Linked DNA regions of Cohnella herbarum. The protein of the gene in region 1 interacts with the protein of each later gene in a pairwise test. Links are inferred from orthologs where the notes say so. Each region holds a gene or a part of one and is shown in the gene's direction. Other genes may lie near its edges. The genes, in order: nusG and rho.

Region 1 (7,176 bases):
GCCTACATCGGAGATGCCGTATTCGAGATCTATATCAGACAGAAACTCATTGCTTGCTCTAGCCGTAAGCCTCATGAACTTCACCGCGCGGCAACGACATACGTATCCGCGGCAGCGCAAGCCAAGCTATTGCAAAGATGGATGCCGTTGCTTACGGAAGAGGAGGCGGACATCGTCCGCAGAGGCCGCAATACGAAATCCGGACAGCCGCCGAAGAACGCGGATCCCGCGGATTATCGCCATGCAACCGCATTGGAGTGTCTTGTCGGGCATCTGTACTATCATGGGGCGAAGGATCGCCTGGAACAGCTCGTGGAATTAGCGTTCGAATCTCAATCGCTATAGACGGTACGCAATAAACGATAAAGGAAGATGACAATGAGCAATCAATATCCGAAAGCTTCGGGGAACCGTCAAGCAGGCGGCGGCGCAAGGCCGTCCGGTCAAGGCGAGCGCAAGGGCGGATGGAATTCCGCCGGCGGCGGACGCAAGGAGAAGGATAAGCGTTATGCCGCAGCGCCGGCGAATAAGGAATCGACACAGGATAATGAGCAGTGGGTCGAGGAAAGCGCCTTGAAGGGTGACGACGAATATTTAGCTGGCAAGCATCCCGTGTTGGAGGCGATGAAGGCGGGGCGGTCGATCAATAAGATCTTCATGTCCAACCAAGCCCAACGGCACCTCATCCAGCCGATCATGGAGGAAGCCAAAGCGCGCGGCATCGTCGTTCAGCAAGTAGACAAGAGCAAGCTCGATCGATTAGTGCCGGATATGCAGCATCAAGGAGTCGTCGCCCAAGCGGCCGCGGTCGCTTACGCGGAAGTGGACGAGTTATTGGCTCGCGCCAAGGAACGCGGGGAAGCGCCACTGATCGTGTTGCTCGACGAAGTGGAAGATCCGCACAATCTCGGCTCTGTATTGCGGACAGCCGACTGCACGGGAGTGCATGGCGTTATCGTGCCGAAGCGCCGGAGCGCGGGATTAACCGCGGTGGTGGCCAAAACTTCGGCGGGCGCCGTAGAATACGTTCCCGTTGCGCGCGTGGCTAACTTAGTACAAACGATGGAGAAGCTGAAAGAAGCCGGTTTGTGGATCGCGGGAGCGGATGTCGGCGCCTCGGAGGGCTTCTACGAGACGAACCTGACCGGACCGCTCGCGATCGTGATCGGCAACGAGGGTCAGGGATTATCCCGACTCGTCAAGGAAAGATGCGATTTCATCCTTTCGCTTCCGATGGCCGGTCAAATTAATTCATTGAACGCGTCGGTCGCCGCGGGAGTCATCCTGTACGAAGTCGTGAGACAGCGCGCGGAAGCTCAGAAGAAGAGAGGCGTTACCCCGTCCAGTCCGGCATCCGATCATGCCTGAGAAACGCATGTTCCAACGCGAGGACATCCTCCTCGTGGATGGCTACAACATGATCGGCGCTTGGCCTGAGCTGGCCGTTCTTAAGAACGAGAAGCTGGAAGACGCGCGCGACCAACTCTTGGAGATGCTGTCGGATTACCAGAGCTATGCGGGACTCGTCGTGATCGTCGTCTTCGATGCGTTCCGCGTGCCGGGCGCCGGAGCGGAATACCGTCATCGCAAGAAAATGCGGGTCGTGTATACGCGTGAAAGGGAAACGGCCGACGAATGCATCGAGCGTTTGGTAGGGGAATGGACGTCCGTTCGGCGTAATATCTATGTCGCGACATCCGATCAAGTCGAGCAGCACGTGGCTTTCGGTTTGGGTGCTTTGCGGGTTTCGGCGCGCGAGCTGAGACTGGAAGTGCGGCAGAGCAGGACCGAAATACAAGCCGCCATTCGGAAGGATTCCCAGATTAAGAAAAATCCGTTGGACGGCGTACTGCCCGAAAACATCCAACGCAGATTGGAACGAATGAGACGCGGCTTAGGCGATAGTTAGCAGAGTCATTACTTTTATTTACAAATTTACCACGGTCGCCGAACGGCGATAAACGGCCAATCCATTGACGCTATGCACTTTTTCAAGTATATTGTTAATAGTTTGGTAGAGTCAGAGGTTCCAGTAAGAAGTTCCAGTACGCCAATGCAGACCGGAGGAATGTTCATGAGCGTCGACTTGGAGAGGCTGGCAACACGAGAGTACGACTTCAAGGCCGACGAGGACATCGTGGAATTCGTGCGACTGGGCGACAGCGAAGCGTTGGAGTACCTCATTCACAAATATCGGAATTTCGTGCGTGCTAAGGCGCGCTCTTACTTTCTAATAGGCGCGGAGCGGGAAGATATCGTACAAGAAGGGATGATCGGCCTCTATAAAGCGATTCGCGACTTCAAAGGCGACAAGTTGGCTTCGTTCAAAGCTTTCGCCGAGTTGTGCATCACCCGCCAGATCATCACCGCGATCAAAACCGCCACCCGTCAGAAACATATCCCCCTTAATTCGTACGTCTCCTTGGATAAACCTATTTACGACGAGGATTCCGATAGGACGCTCCTCGATGTTATCTGCGGTTCGAGAGTTTGCGATCCCGAGGAAATGATCATTAACCAAGAGGAATTTTACGGACTCGAAGATAAGATGTCCGAGATTCTAAGCGACTTGGAGCGCAAAGTTCTGATGCTGTATCTGGATGGTCGGTCTTATCAAGAGATCGCGGTCGACTTGGACCGTCACGTAAAGTCGATCGATAATGCCTTGCAACGGGTGAAACGAAAGCTGGAGCGTTATTTGGAAGTGCGCGACCTGGGAACCTAGCAATTATCGGATTTCATAACCCATCAATTCGACCACAAGAGCAGCCTTAATGGAGCTGCTTTTATTTACGTTCATAAGGGTTGTCCGGTTTCGTTGCCGCATGGCGGGAGGTAGTCTTGGCGTCTCTATAAAGGCTAATAAACCAGTAAAAGAGATTAAATGCAACGGTACTGATTAAACCTTGCGCAGAAATGGAAGAATAGTACCAGAGGGGGCCTGGCGACTTTTCGTTGACATCGATTACCCCCTGTGATAAATTATTTTAGTAACCTTAACGTGGTTTCTTATGCGCTGGCTCTGAATCATCGGCGAAACACCAGGAATTGTTGTCTTGATGACTCGTCATCAATTCCGGTTCCGAACTCGGCCTTGGTTCGCCAAGTTGGGGTTTCCGCTGAATGGTTGTATTTTTATGAAGTTATGATCCCGGGAGGTGGAAGGGATGCGCGTGATCATCACACTAGCTTGTACGAATTGCAAGCAACGGAATTACACGTCAAGCAAGAACAAACGGACACACGCCGATCGCATCGAGTTGAAGAAGTTCTGCAAATTTTGCAATGAACATCATCCTCATCGCGAAACGCGTTAACTCCTAGGAGGTATGAACGTGACTTTCCTGGCCAAGATGAAACAAAACTTTGGGTCCTTTTTTTCGTTTTTTGCTGACAGCTGGAACGAATTGAAGAAAGTCCGTTGGCCCAACCGGAAAGAACTCGTCAGCTACACGATCATCGTAATAGTGACTGTGCTGTTGGTAACGATCTACTTCTGGGCTTTGGACATCGGTATTTCATCCCTCGTCGATCTCATCATCTGACGCAGGAACCAAAGGTGGCTTTTCCATGGAGAAAAGATGGTACGTAGTGCACACGTATTCGGGTTATGAGAACAAGGTCAAGGCTAACCTGGAAAAACGCGTGGAATCTATGGGTATGCAAGACAAAATCTTCCGGGTGCTTGTTCCTATGGAAGAAGAGATCGTCAACAAGGACGGTAAGAAAAAGACGGTTATGCGTAAAGTATATCCGGGATACGTTCTTGTCGAGATGATCCAAACGGACGATTCTTGGTACGTGGTTCGCAATACTCCGGGCGTTACCGGGTTTGTAGGCTCCACGGGGTCCGGATCGAAGCCGACGGCATTGCTTCCCGATGAAGTAGAAGGAATTCTAAAACATATGGGAATGGAAGAGCCTAAGCCGGTCATCGATTTCGAACTCAAGGAAAACGTACGGGTCAAAGTCGGTCCTTTCGCTAACTTCGTCGGTTCCGTAGAAGAAATTCTCGTCGACAAGAGCAAGCTTAAGGTACATGTCAACATGTTTGGCAGGGAAACCCCGGTTGAGTTGGATTTCACTCAAGTGGAAAAAATATAAGAAATTTCGTGTATTTTGGGTTTCTTGAACGAGCGGGAGGGACGAGAGTCCCGTTAAACCGCATTACGGGTCAGGGAGGTGTGCAACAATGGCAAAAAAAGTCATCAAATTGGTAAAGTTGCAAGTTAACGCGGGTAAAGCTAACCCTGCGCCGCCAATCGGTCCTGCACTAGGTCAAGCTGGCGTTAACATCATGCAATTCTGTAAAGAGTTCAATGCTCGCACCGCGGATCAAGCCGGCTTGGTTATTCCGGTCGTCATTTCCGTATTCGAGGATCGCTCCTTTACGTTCGAAACAAAAACGCCACCGGCAGCGGTATTGCTCCGCGTAGCTGCAGGAATCCAAAAAGGTTCCGGCGAGCCGAACAAGAAAAAAGTAGCTACTGTTAAACGTGCTAAAGTTCGCGATATTGCAGAGCAAAAAATGCAAGATCTGAACGCGGCATCCGTTGAAGCGGCTATGCGTATGGTCGAAGGAACAGCCCGCAGCATGGGCGTCGTTATCGAAGACTAATCGCTTGATCTAGCGGTTCCACGCGTCCGCATGGACGCGTAAGTGGGAGGAGAAATCTTGCCGTTCCCGACTCGGGAGGGCGGATTGAAACAAACCGTTAAAACCACAAAAGGAGGAAAACAACTTGGCTAAACAAGGTAAGAAATATGTAGCGTCCGCTAAGCTGATCGACCGCGATGCAACCTACGAATCGTTGGAAGCAATCGAGCTCGTGAAGAAAGCGGCAACGGCCAAATTCGACGAAACCGTCGAAGCGGCTGTCCGTCTCGGCGTTGATCCGAGAAAACAAGATCAAGCAGTGCGCGGCGTAGTCGTTCTGCCTCACGGCACCGGCAAAACGCAACGCGTCCTCGTATTCGCAAAAGGTGACAAGCTGAAAGAAGCTGAAGCAGCCGGCGCGGATTACGTAGGCGATGCTGACCTCATCGCTAAAATCCAACAAGGATGGTTCGAGTTCGACGTCTGCGTCGCTACTCCGGACATGATGAGCGAAGTAGGTAAATTGGGCCGTATTCTCGGGGGTAAAGGTTTGATGCCTAACCCTAAAGCGGGCACTGTAACGAACGACGTTGCAAAAGCCATCGCCGAGATCAAAGCCGGTAAAATCGAATACCGTCTGGACAAAGCCGGACAAATTCACGCTCCGATCGGTAAAGTATCGTTCGACTCCGCGAAGCTCGACGAAAACTTGAAAGCACTGATGGACGCGCTGAACCGCGCTAAACCGGCGTCTTCCAAAGGCGTATACCTGAAGAACGTCTCGATTTCCTCGACGATGGGACCAGGCGCGCGCGTTAACGCAGCGGGATACCGACTGTAGTCAACTGCGGGAAGCCGAAAAACGGTAAGAACTGACTTTGACAATGGCTTGCCTTCCATGGTAAGCTGGTCAAGTTGATAATCGAATATGGATACCGTAGACCGTAGGTGCAGCGCGAATGAACTTTCGCGTGAGCTTAATTTCCTACCGAGGTGTGTGGATAGAGTTTTTCTTTTATGCAAAGTGCGTCGCATTTTGATCATAAGAGCGAGATCACGTCATGCCTCCGCGAAGTCTGCGGGGGCATTTCTTATGCCTCTGACTCGTTGGAAGACGATAATACGGTAATGCCAAGACTTAGGAGGTGTACACAATGGCAAATGCAAAAATCATTCAAGCGAAACAGCAAGAAGTGGATTCGATCGCAACGAAACTGCGCGAGAGCACGAGCACGGTAGTAGCGGATTACCGCGGACTTAACGTAGCTCAAGTCACTTTGCTTCGTAAGCAATTGCGTGAGGCCGGCGTTGAATTCCAAGTGTTGAAAAACTCTTTGGTAAGCCGTGCCGCTGCAAGCGCTGAGCTTAGCGAACTTGATGCCGTTCTTACAGGACCGACTGCTGTTGCGTTCGGTACCGATGCGGTAGCTCCAGCTAAAATTCTGAGCGATTTCGCGAAGAAGAACGACGCATTGAAAATCAAAGGCGGTATCGTAGACGGACGTTTCTACGATGCGGCTCAAGTGAAGGCACTTGCGGATCTTCCTTCCCGCGAAGGTTTGCTGTCCATGTTGCTTAGCGTTCTCCAAGCACCGGTTCGCAACTTCGCACTCGCCGTCAAAGCGGTTTCGGAGAAGAACGAAGCAAGCGCATAAGGTTAGAATCTATCAAAATAAGAAGATCATATGATCTCAAATAATGGAGGATATTCAAATGAGCAAAGAGCAAATCTTAGAAGCCATCAAAGCGATGACTGTTCTTGAATTGAACGACCTGGTTAAAGCAATCGAAGAAGAATTCGGTGTTACTGCTGCAGCTCCGGTTGCTGCTGGCGGCGCGGTTGCGGTTGCTGAAGTTGAAGAGCAATCCGAGTTCGACGTTATTCTTGTTGAAGCTGGCGCTTCGAAAATCAACGTTATCAAAGCCGTTCGCGAAATCACGGGCCTTGGCTTGAAAGAAGCAAAAGATCTCGTAGACAACGCTCCAAAAGCTATCAAAGAAAAAGTAGCCAAAGAAGAAGCTGACGCTGTTAAAGGCAAGCTTGAAGAAGCTGGCGCTAAAGTAGAAGTTAAGTAAGAAGCAGATCATCAAACCCCTTGAAGATTTTCTTCGAGGGGTTTGTTCATGTCGAAATTTGATCATGCTTAATGAGGAAGCTCAAAGTCGGCTTATTAGCATCGAGAAGTTCTATGCCGTAATGATGGAGGATCCAAGTGAACGATCATTACTACTCGAATAAACCTCAGTCCGCAAGCAACCGAAAGGCTTTCGAGTCGGAGTTGCGAGGCTTTAACCTTCGGTTAACGTCGGATGCTGGCGTGTTTTCGCGGGACGGGGTGGATTATGGCAGTCGGGTGCTTATCGAGAGCATGGAAATTCCGCGCGATGCCCAAGTGTTGGATATCGGCTGCGGGTATGGTCCGATCGGGTTGATTGCCGCCCGCCTTGCGCCGCAAGGACATGTCAAGATGATCGATATTAACGAACGTGCCGTTGAACTGGCTGAACTGAACGCGCAAGCGAACGGGATACATAACGTTTCCTTCGCTCAGAGCGATTTGTTCTCGGCGGTTAATGGC
Region 2 (7,349 bases), 1.5 Mb from region 1 along the record:
TTGTTGATGATCAAGTCGGTATCCGTATTTTATTACTCGAAGTTTTTGCCACCGAAGGCTACGATACCTTTCAAGCGGCGAACGGAAGAACGGCTTTGGAAATCGTAAGGAACCATCGTCCCGACCTAGTGTTGCTAGATATGAAAATTCCCGGCATGGACGGCTTGGAGATTCTCAAGCAGATCAAAGAGTACGACCGTGGGATTAAAGTGATTATGATGACCGCATACGGCGAGTTGGATATGATTAAAGAAGCAACCGATTTGGGAGCTTTGATGCATTTTACGAAACCGTTCGACATCGACGAGATGAGACTGGCCGTCAATATGCAGATGGGCGAAGGCTCGTCGTCCAGATCCGCAACCGGTTCTTAGCAGCGGCTCCATTAATAGGAGAGAGTTGGAAACATCCGTTCGGTTTACTTCGTAAAGTCATTTTGTGTTATAATAACGCAGTATGTACGATACGTGAGAAATCGAATGAAAACGCAGGAGGAATTGTACACTATGCCATTAGTATCGATGTCCGAATTTTTACCGCAAGCCAAAGCAGGCAAATATGCAGTCGGTCAGTTTAATATGAACAACCTGGAGTTCGCTCAAGCGATCACGGATGCGGCGATCGAAGAAAACTCGCCGTTCATTTTCGGTGTCAGCGAAGGCGCTCTTAAGTACATGGGGATGGAATATACGGTTGCGATCGCTAAAGCGGCTGCCGAGAAATCCGGCCTTCCAATCGCCTTGCACTTAGATCACGGCAGCAATTTCGATATTGCGATGAAATGTATCCGCGCGGGCTTCTCTTCCGTTATGTTCGACGGTTCGCATCACTCTTTCGAAGATAACATCCGTTTGACCAAAGAAGTCGTTAAAGCCGCTCATGCGATGGGCGTATCCGTTGAAGGTGAGCTCGGAACAATCGGCGGCGTCGAAGACGATCTGAGCGTAGACGAAGCGGACGCATCGCTCGCTAAGCCTGAAGAAGCGATCCGTTTCTATGAAGAAACCGGCGTAGATTGCTTGGCTATCGCGGTAGGTACGGCTCATGGAATGTACAAAGGCGAAGTGAAAATTCACTTCGATATTATTAAAGAAGTCGTTTCGAAAATTCCGGTACCTATCGTTCTTCACGGTGGCTCCGGCGTTCCCGACGATATGATCCGCGAAGCGATTCTTGCCGGAGCGGGCAAAATCAACGTTAACACCGAGAACCAAGTCGCGTGCACGGCTGCAATTCGCCAAGTTCTTGGCAAAGATGCCGACGTCATCGATCCTCGTAAATACTTGACGCCTGCTCGCAATGCGATGAAGGCTGTCGTTCAAGAGAAAATCCGTCTGTTCGGAAGCAGCAACAAAGCGTAAGCTGATTACAAATTTATTATCGAATGATACGCGGGAAAACGTCTTAAGGCGTTTTCCCGTTCCTTCATGTGTCGGTGAATTCCTCCGACAACAACACGAGGAGGAAGACAGCATTCATGGAAAAATTGATGGTCCGGGGAGGCCGACCGCTTAGAGGTACGGTCGGTATCAGCGGCGCAAAGAATAGCGCGGTCGCTCTTATTCCCGCAGCGATACTGGCAGAATCGGAAGTACGGCTGGACAACCTGCCTCAACTAAGCGATGTGGCCGTATATGCGGAATTGTTAGAAGAGCTTGGAGGCAAAGTATCTTGGCAGGATGACACGATGTCTATCGATCCTTCCGCTATGAGATCCGTTCCGATGCCTAATGGAAGAGTTAAGTTGCTCAGAGCTTCTTATTATTTAATGGGGGCTTTGTTAGGGAGATTCGGCGAGGCGACGATCGGGTTACCCGGAGGCTGCAATTTCGAGCCGCGTCCCATCGACCAACATATTAAAGGCTTTGAAGCGTTGGGTGCCGAAGTCACCAATGATCATGGATCCATTCGGATCAGAGCTAAAGAATTAAGAGGCGCCAAAATTTATTTGGACGTCGTTAGCGTTGGAGCCACGATTAACATTATGTTGGCGGCTTCGAGAGCCAAAGGATTGACATTGATCGAGAATGCGGCGAAAGAACCCGAAATCATTGACGTGGCCACGTTGCTGAATGCAATGGGAGCCAAGATCAAGGGTGCCGGTACGGAGACGATCCGCATCGAAGGCGTTCAGGAAATGCACGGATGCCGTCATTCTATCATTCCCGATCGCATACAAGCAGGAACATACATGATAGCCGCTGCGGCGACCCGTGGCGATGTCCTTATCGATAATATTATTCCTAAACATTTGGAAGCCATGACCGCGAAATTGCAGGAAATGGGCGTACACGTCTACGAGATGGACGAAGCCATCCGCGTAGTAGGACAATCCCTCTACGAGGCGGTCGACGTGAAGGCGCTCGTCTATCCGGGCTTTGCTACGGATCTTCAATCCCCGATGACAAGCCTGCTTACGCAAGCTCGCGGGGTGAGCGTACTGTCGGATTACGTGTACAACAATCGTTTTAAGCATGTCCCGGAACTAGCGCGAATGGGTGCGCAAATTCGGGTGGAAGGCCGTTCCGCCATTATCGAAGGCGGACCTCTTAATGCCGCTAAAGTACGAGCTGCCGATCTGCGGGCAGGGGCGGCGCTTGTCGTTGCCGCGCTTACCGTTGAAGAGGGCACGACCGAAATTAGCGGAGTTGAATATATTGACCGTGGTTACGAGAAGTTAGTTACGCAGCTTAGCAATTTAGGCGCGGAAGTTTGGCGGCAAGGGTAACGAACGAGCAGTCGATTTCTGAATAAAAGTGGGGATTCTATTGACGGATTTAATGATGGCCGATTTGGAAGGGCTGAAGTTGACCGAGCTCTATAAGCTCGCGAAACAGCACCAAATCAATAATTACGCCCAGATGAAGAAGAAGGAACTGATTATCGCGATTTTGCGGGCACAAGCGGAGCGTAGCGGTTTGATGTTCATGGAAGGCGTGCTCGAGGTTTTACCTGAAGGGTTCGGGTTTCTACGGCCGATCAACTACCTTCCGAGTCCCGAAGATATTTATATTTCGGCTTCGCAAATCCGCAAGTTCGATTTGCGGACGGGGGATCTTGTCTCCGGTAAATGCCGGGCGCCGAAAGAAAGCGAACGATATTTCGGATTGCTGCAAGTTAATGCCGTGAACGGCGTCACTCCCGAAACCGCTGCAGAACGTCTGCATTTTCCTGCACTTACCCCGCTGTATCCGCAGAAGAAGATCAAGCTCGAAACGTCTCCCACCCATCTATCCACTCGCATTATGGATCTTGTAGCTCCCGTCGGATTAGGACAACGTGGACTGATCGTTGCGCAGCCTAAAGCAGGTAAAACGCTACTGCTTAAAGAGATTGCGAATAGCATATCGATCAATCACCCCGAAATCGATTTATTCGTGCTTCTGATCGACGAGCGTCCGGAAGAAGTGACGGATATGCAGCGTTCGGTCAAGGGCGAGGTTATCGCGTCTACTTTCGATGAGGTGCCCGAGAATCATATCAAGGTCGCGGAGCTGGTGTTGGAACGGGCATTGCGGCTTGTCGAGCACAAGCGGGACGTCGTGATTCTGCTAGACAGCATCACAAGGCTTGCGAGGGCATATAACTTAGTCGTTCCACCGTCCGGACGTACGTTATCCGGGGGTATCGATCCGGCGGCGTTCCATCGTCCGAAGCGGTTTTTCGGTTCGGCGCGTAACATCGAGGAAGGCGGAAGCCTGACGATACTGGCCACCGCGCTCGTGGAAACGGGTTCGCGTATGGACGATATTATTTATGAAGAGTTTAAAGGGACGGGGAACATGGAGCTGCATCTCGATCGCAAGCTTTCGGAACGTCGCATATTCCCTGCTTTGGATATTAGAAGGTCCGGCACGAGACGGGAAGAATTACTGCTCGACAAGGAAGCGCTCGACAAGCTGTGGGCGATTCGCAAGAGCATGAACGATTCCATGGAGTTCGTGGAAGGCTTCCTCAAGAAGCTTGCCAATACGAAGACAAACCAAGAATTTCTGGATTCTCTGGATACGAGCGGGGGGCCGAGCGCGCCTAGCCCGTCATCGTCGGGATCCGGTGGAGGACGCCGCCCGACGAGGAGCAGCCCCTCCAGAGTGTAGAGGAGGGCGCAGCCCATGCATCTAGTTTACGCAGACGAACAAGGCAACGTATTTGACCACCCTGAACTATATGGCATCGCCCGTAGCGGCAACGATCTCGTCGAGCTTCTGGAAGACGAGCTCATTCCGCTGCCTGCGGGGGCCACGTTAGTAGGGCTTCCCCATACCCGCCCGGTCGGCATGGATCCGGCCAGCGGGAAGATGCAATTGCTACCCGGTGCTTATCAAGCCGTCGGGGCTCTATTGCCGCAAGGCTTCACCCGGTATTATGTCCCGGGCTACTCCAAGACGGACAAGACGCAGAAGTTTCCTCTCTTCGGCTATACGGCCGTCGTATGGAAGGACGGCGGTTTCTACGTAGCCGCCGGACAGAGCGACGATCCGGAGCCTTGGAATCCCGAGAATTGCGATCGCGACGAGTTGAAGATCGAGGTCGACCGACTGCTCTCCGCCTACCCGGACAACAAGCTGTACAAGCATCTGTCTCATTGCGCATTGGAATACGAATGCCTAACGGCATCTAATACGTTCCTGCAGCGTCTGGAAGGCGCGGTTCCGGTGTCCTTCTCTTGCAACGCGGGGTGTTACGGCTGCATCTCGGAACAACCCGACGATAGCGGATTCGTCGCTCCGCAAACTCGTTTGAAGTTCAAGCCGGAGATCGATGAAGTCGTGGATATTATGCTCGAGCATCTGCGTGAGCCGCACTCCATCATTAGCTTCGGGCAAGGTTGCGAAGGTGAGCCTTCAACGCAGGCGAAGACGATTATCGAGGCGATCAAACGCGTTCGCGAGAAGACTTCTCTCGGTTACATTAACATCAATACGAACGCGGGCTTATCCGACCATATGAGGGCGATCACCGATGCAGGGCTCGACCTTATGCGGGTCAGCACGATTAGCGCGATCGACGAACATTACAACGCGTACTACAAACCGCGCGGTTATACGCTGAAGAACGTAGAGAAGTCCTTGAAGTACGCAACGGACAAAGGCGTGTATACGTCCATCAATTACTTGATTTTCCCGGGAGTCACCGACCGCGAGGAAGAGATCGAAGCGATGATCGGATTCGCCCGTCGGACCGGATTGAAATTGATCCAAATGCGCAACCTGAATATCGACCCGGACGCGTATTTATCCCTCATTCCTCCCGCTCAAGGCGAGATTTACGGGATGAAGGCTCTGCTCGAGATCTACAAGCAGGAACTGCCGGATGTCGTGATTGGGTCTTATACTCACGTTCCTCCGGTCGTGCAGCTCTAAACGGCGCATTATGGCGACAAGGAAAATTGTGCTTGAAGCCGACTGTTGTCATGACGGGGGACAACGTGCTATAATCCCATCATGTGTCTATTACTCTGGATCCGCATGTTGATCCAGGGCAGAAAGAAGGTGAACCCTTTGAAACCATCCATTCATCCGCAATACAATGTGATTACGGCATCTTGCGCATGCGGAAACACTTTCGAAACAGGTTCGATCAAATCGAATCTTAAAGTAGAGATCTGTTCGGCGTGCCACCCGTTCTACACAGGTAAACAGAAGTTTATCGATGCAGGCGGTCGCGTAGACAAATTCAAGAAGAAATACGGTATTTAATTATGCAACCGATAGCCAATGTCGTTCGGCATGCTCGGTTGTCATAAAAAATTTTCCGTATAGAGATAAGCCTCCTTTGAAATCCTACGGGATAACAAGGGAGGTTTTTTTCATGCAAACGCAACGGAAAACGATGAAATGGATGGTAGTTACGGTATGCGCATTGCTGATTTTATCCGGGTGCGGAAACAATGCCAAAACGAATTCGAACGGGATGAAGGCTAAGAGCTACGCCAACGATGGCTACTTAGGCAGGGCAAACAGCAATCCGAGTCTTCCCGGTCACCATATCGTGACCAATTACGATCGCGATAATCGCTCGATGAGGGACGCTATCCGCAAAGTGCCTGGCGTTGCCGACTCGAATATTACATTTACCGGTGCAGACGCATACGTAACCATTAAGCTTGCCCCCGGTCTTAAAGCGCGTGAAATTCCCACCGTCGAACAGCAGGCGGCTACGGTTCTGAGGTTTAATTATCCTAGGTATACCATACATGTCAAATCAATGAAGTAATATTAAAAGTAAATGCGAGGGAACTGTTTCCTTTGGTTGCACTTCCCGCTTCAATTCGCTATACTTAGTTTTGCCGTGCTAGACGGGGAGGTAGCGGTGCCCTGTAACTCGCAATCCGCTCCAGCGAGGTTGAATTCCTGTTTTAGGTTTTGTGATGCAGGTTCCGGTAGGTTTCGTGCCGTGTTGACGGCAGGGTCCTCCGCGAGGGACGGCCATGAACCCGGTCAGGTCCGGAAGGAAGCAGCCATAAGTGGTTTAGTTCTTGTGTTGGAGGGTAGCTCGGCCTGAGCGACTCACTCTTATTCGGCTGGATCACAATTATCGAAATCAGGTGCACGGTTCTAACTCTAATCGCATATGAAATTCCAATTAAGAAGCGCTTCGGCCCGTTAGGGTGCCGCGGCGCTTCTTTTGTTGCGTCCTTGCAGTCCATTCCGTCAGAAAATACTTCTTCTGGCGTAGGTCCGAAGGAGGGAAATTATAAAATATACCGAATATTTACAATTGGGCTGGCTCGTTGACCGGAGGTGAATACAAATGATGGACGAACCGGCAATGCTTGCGGAAGACGATTCCGCTGCTTCGAATCAATTGAAGCGAGAACGCTTCTTTCAGAAGTTTGCGCAACGTTTTCTGAACTTCGAGGGCATTGGCGTTCTTCTTCTGGATCGGGAATTTCGCGTTGTGGAGATCAGTGAGATGATTTGCACCCTGTTCGGGTGTAATCGCGACGACATCATAGATAAAACCATCGAGGAGTGTTTTGAAATGCTTCCGTTACACCCCAGGCCGTTCGATCGGAGCTTGCTTGAAGGGGAAGTGTTTCGCAATCGTGAATTAAATTGGAAGCGGGACAAGATTAGCTTTAAGCTCATGTTGGACGGGGAAGTACTTCAAGATAACGGGGCGGTGACTGGAGCCTTTATTCTCTTCAGGGACGTATCCCATCTTTTGGCGCTTGAAGAGCAGATCAGGCGCTCGGATCGGCTGAAGACGATCGGTCAGATTGCGGCGGGTACGGCGCATGAAATCCGTAATCCGTTAACGGCGATCAAAGGGTTCATGCAACTGCTGAACAAAACCCTTTTGGAGCGAAGCATGAGCAAGGAACAGGAGTTCGTCGGCATCGTGTT

Evidence for each region.
Region 2: the proteins of nusG (region 1) and rho interact in binary tests that used the Escherichia coli proteins (3 or more experiments, as listed by UniProt). The link is inferred for Cohnella herbarum from one-to-one orthologs.

What each region holds. Positions count from the first base shown.
Region 1 is NZ_CP051680.1:4,513,954-4,521,129, reverse strand. Bases 2,539-5,337 are described here. They hold nusG (transcription termination/antitermination protein NusG), read left to right. Parts: upstream 2,539-3,570; coding sequence 3,571-4,104; downstream 4,105-5,337. Other genes in these bases: rplA (50S ribosomal protein L1), read left to right, coding at 4,743-5,337; rplK (50S ribosomal protein L11), read left to right, coding at 4,193-4,618; secE (preprotein translocase subunit SecE), read left to right, coding at 3,336-3,545; rpmG (50S ribosomal protein L33), read left to right, coding at 3,168-3,317; sigH (RNA polymerase sporulation sigma factor SigH), read left to right, coding at 2,539-2,725. Outside these bases: HH215_RS19305 (Mini-ribonuclease 3), read left to right, coding at 1-345; 23S rRNA (guanosine(2251)-2'-O)-methyltransferase RlmB, read left to right, coding at 574-1,368; HH215_RS19295 (NYN domain-containing protein), read left to right, coding at 1,376-1,909; more of sigH, read left to right, coding at 2,075-2,538; more of rplA, read left to right, coding at 5,338-5,438; rplJ (50S ribosomal protein L10), read left to right, coding at 5,752-6,252; rplL (50S ribosomal protein L7/L12), read left to right, coding at 6,311-6,673; HH215_RS19250 (class I SAM-dependent methyltransferase), read left to right, coding at 6,811-7,176. UniProt on the Escherichia coli protein: Part of the processive rRNA transcription and antitermination complex (rrnTAC). The complex forms an RNA-chaperone ring around the RNA exit tunnel of RNA polymerase (RNAP).
Region 2 is NZ_CP051680.1:5,994,085-6,001,433, forward strand. What follows is about bases 1,967-4,938. They hold rho (transcription termination factor Rho), read left to right. Parts: upstream 1,967-2,780; coding sequence 2,781-4,097; downstream 4,098-4,938. Other genes in these bases: murA (UDP-N-acetylglucosamine 1-carboxyvinyltransferase), read left to right, coding at 1,967-2,728; HH215_RS25565 (radical SAM family protein), read left to right, coding at 4,113-4,938. Also shown: HH215_RS25545 (response regulator), read left to right, coding at 1-374; fba (class II fructose-1,6-bisphosphate aldolase), read left to right, coding at 507-1,361; more of murA, read left to right, coding at 1,478-1,966; more of HH215_RS25565, read left to right, coding at 4,939-5,363; rpmE (50S ribosomal protein L31), read left to right, coding at 5,502-5,699; HH215_RS25575 (hypothetical protein), read left to right, coding at 5,812-6,216; HH215_RS25585 (two-component system sensor histidine kinase NtrB), read left to right, coding at 6,754-7,349. UniProt on the Escherichia coli protein: Facilitates transcription termination by a mechanism that involves Rho binding to the nascent RNA, activation of Rho's RNA-dependent ATPase activity, and release of the mRNA from the DNA template.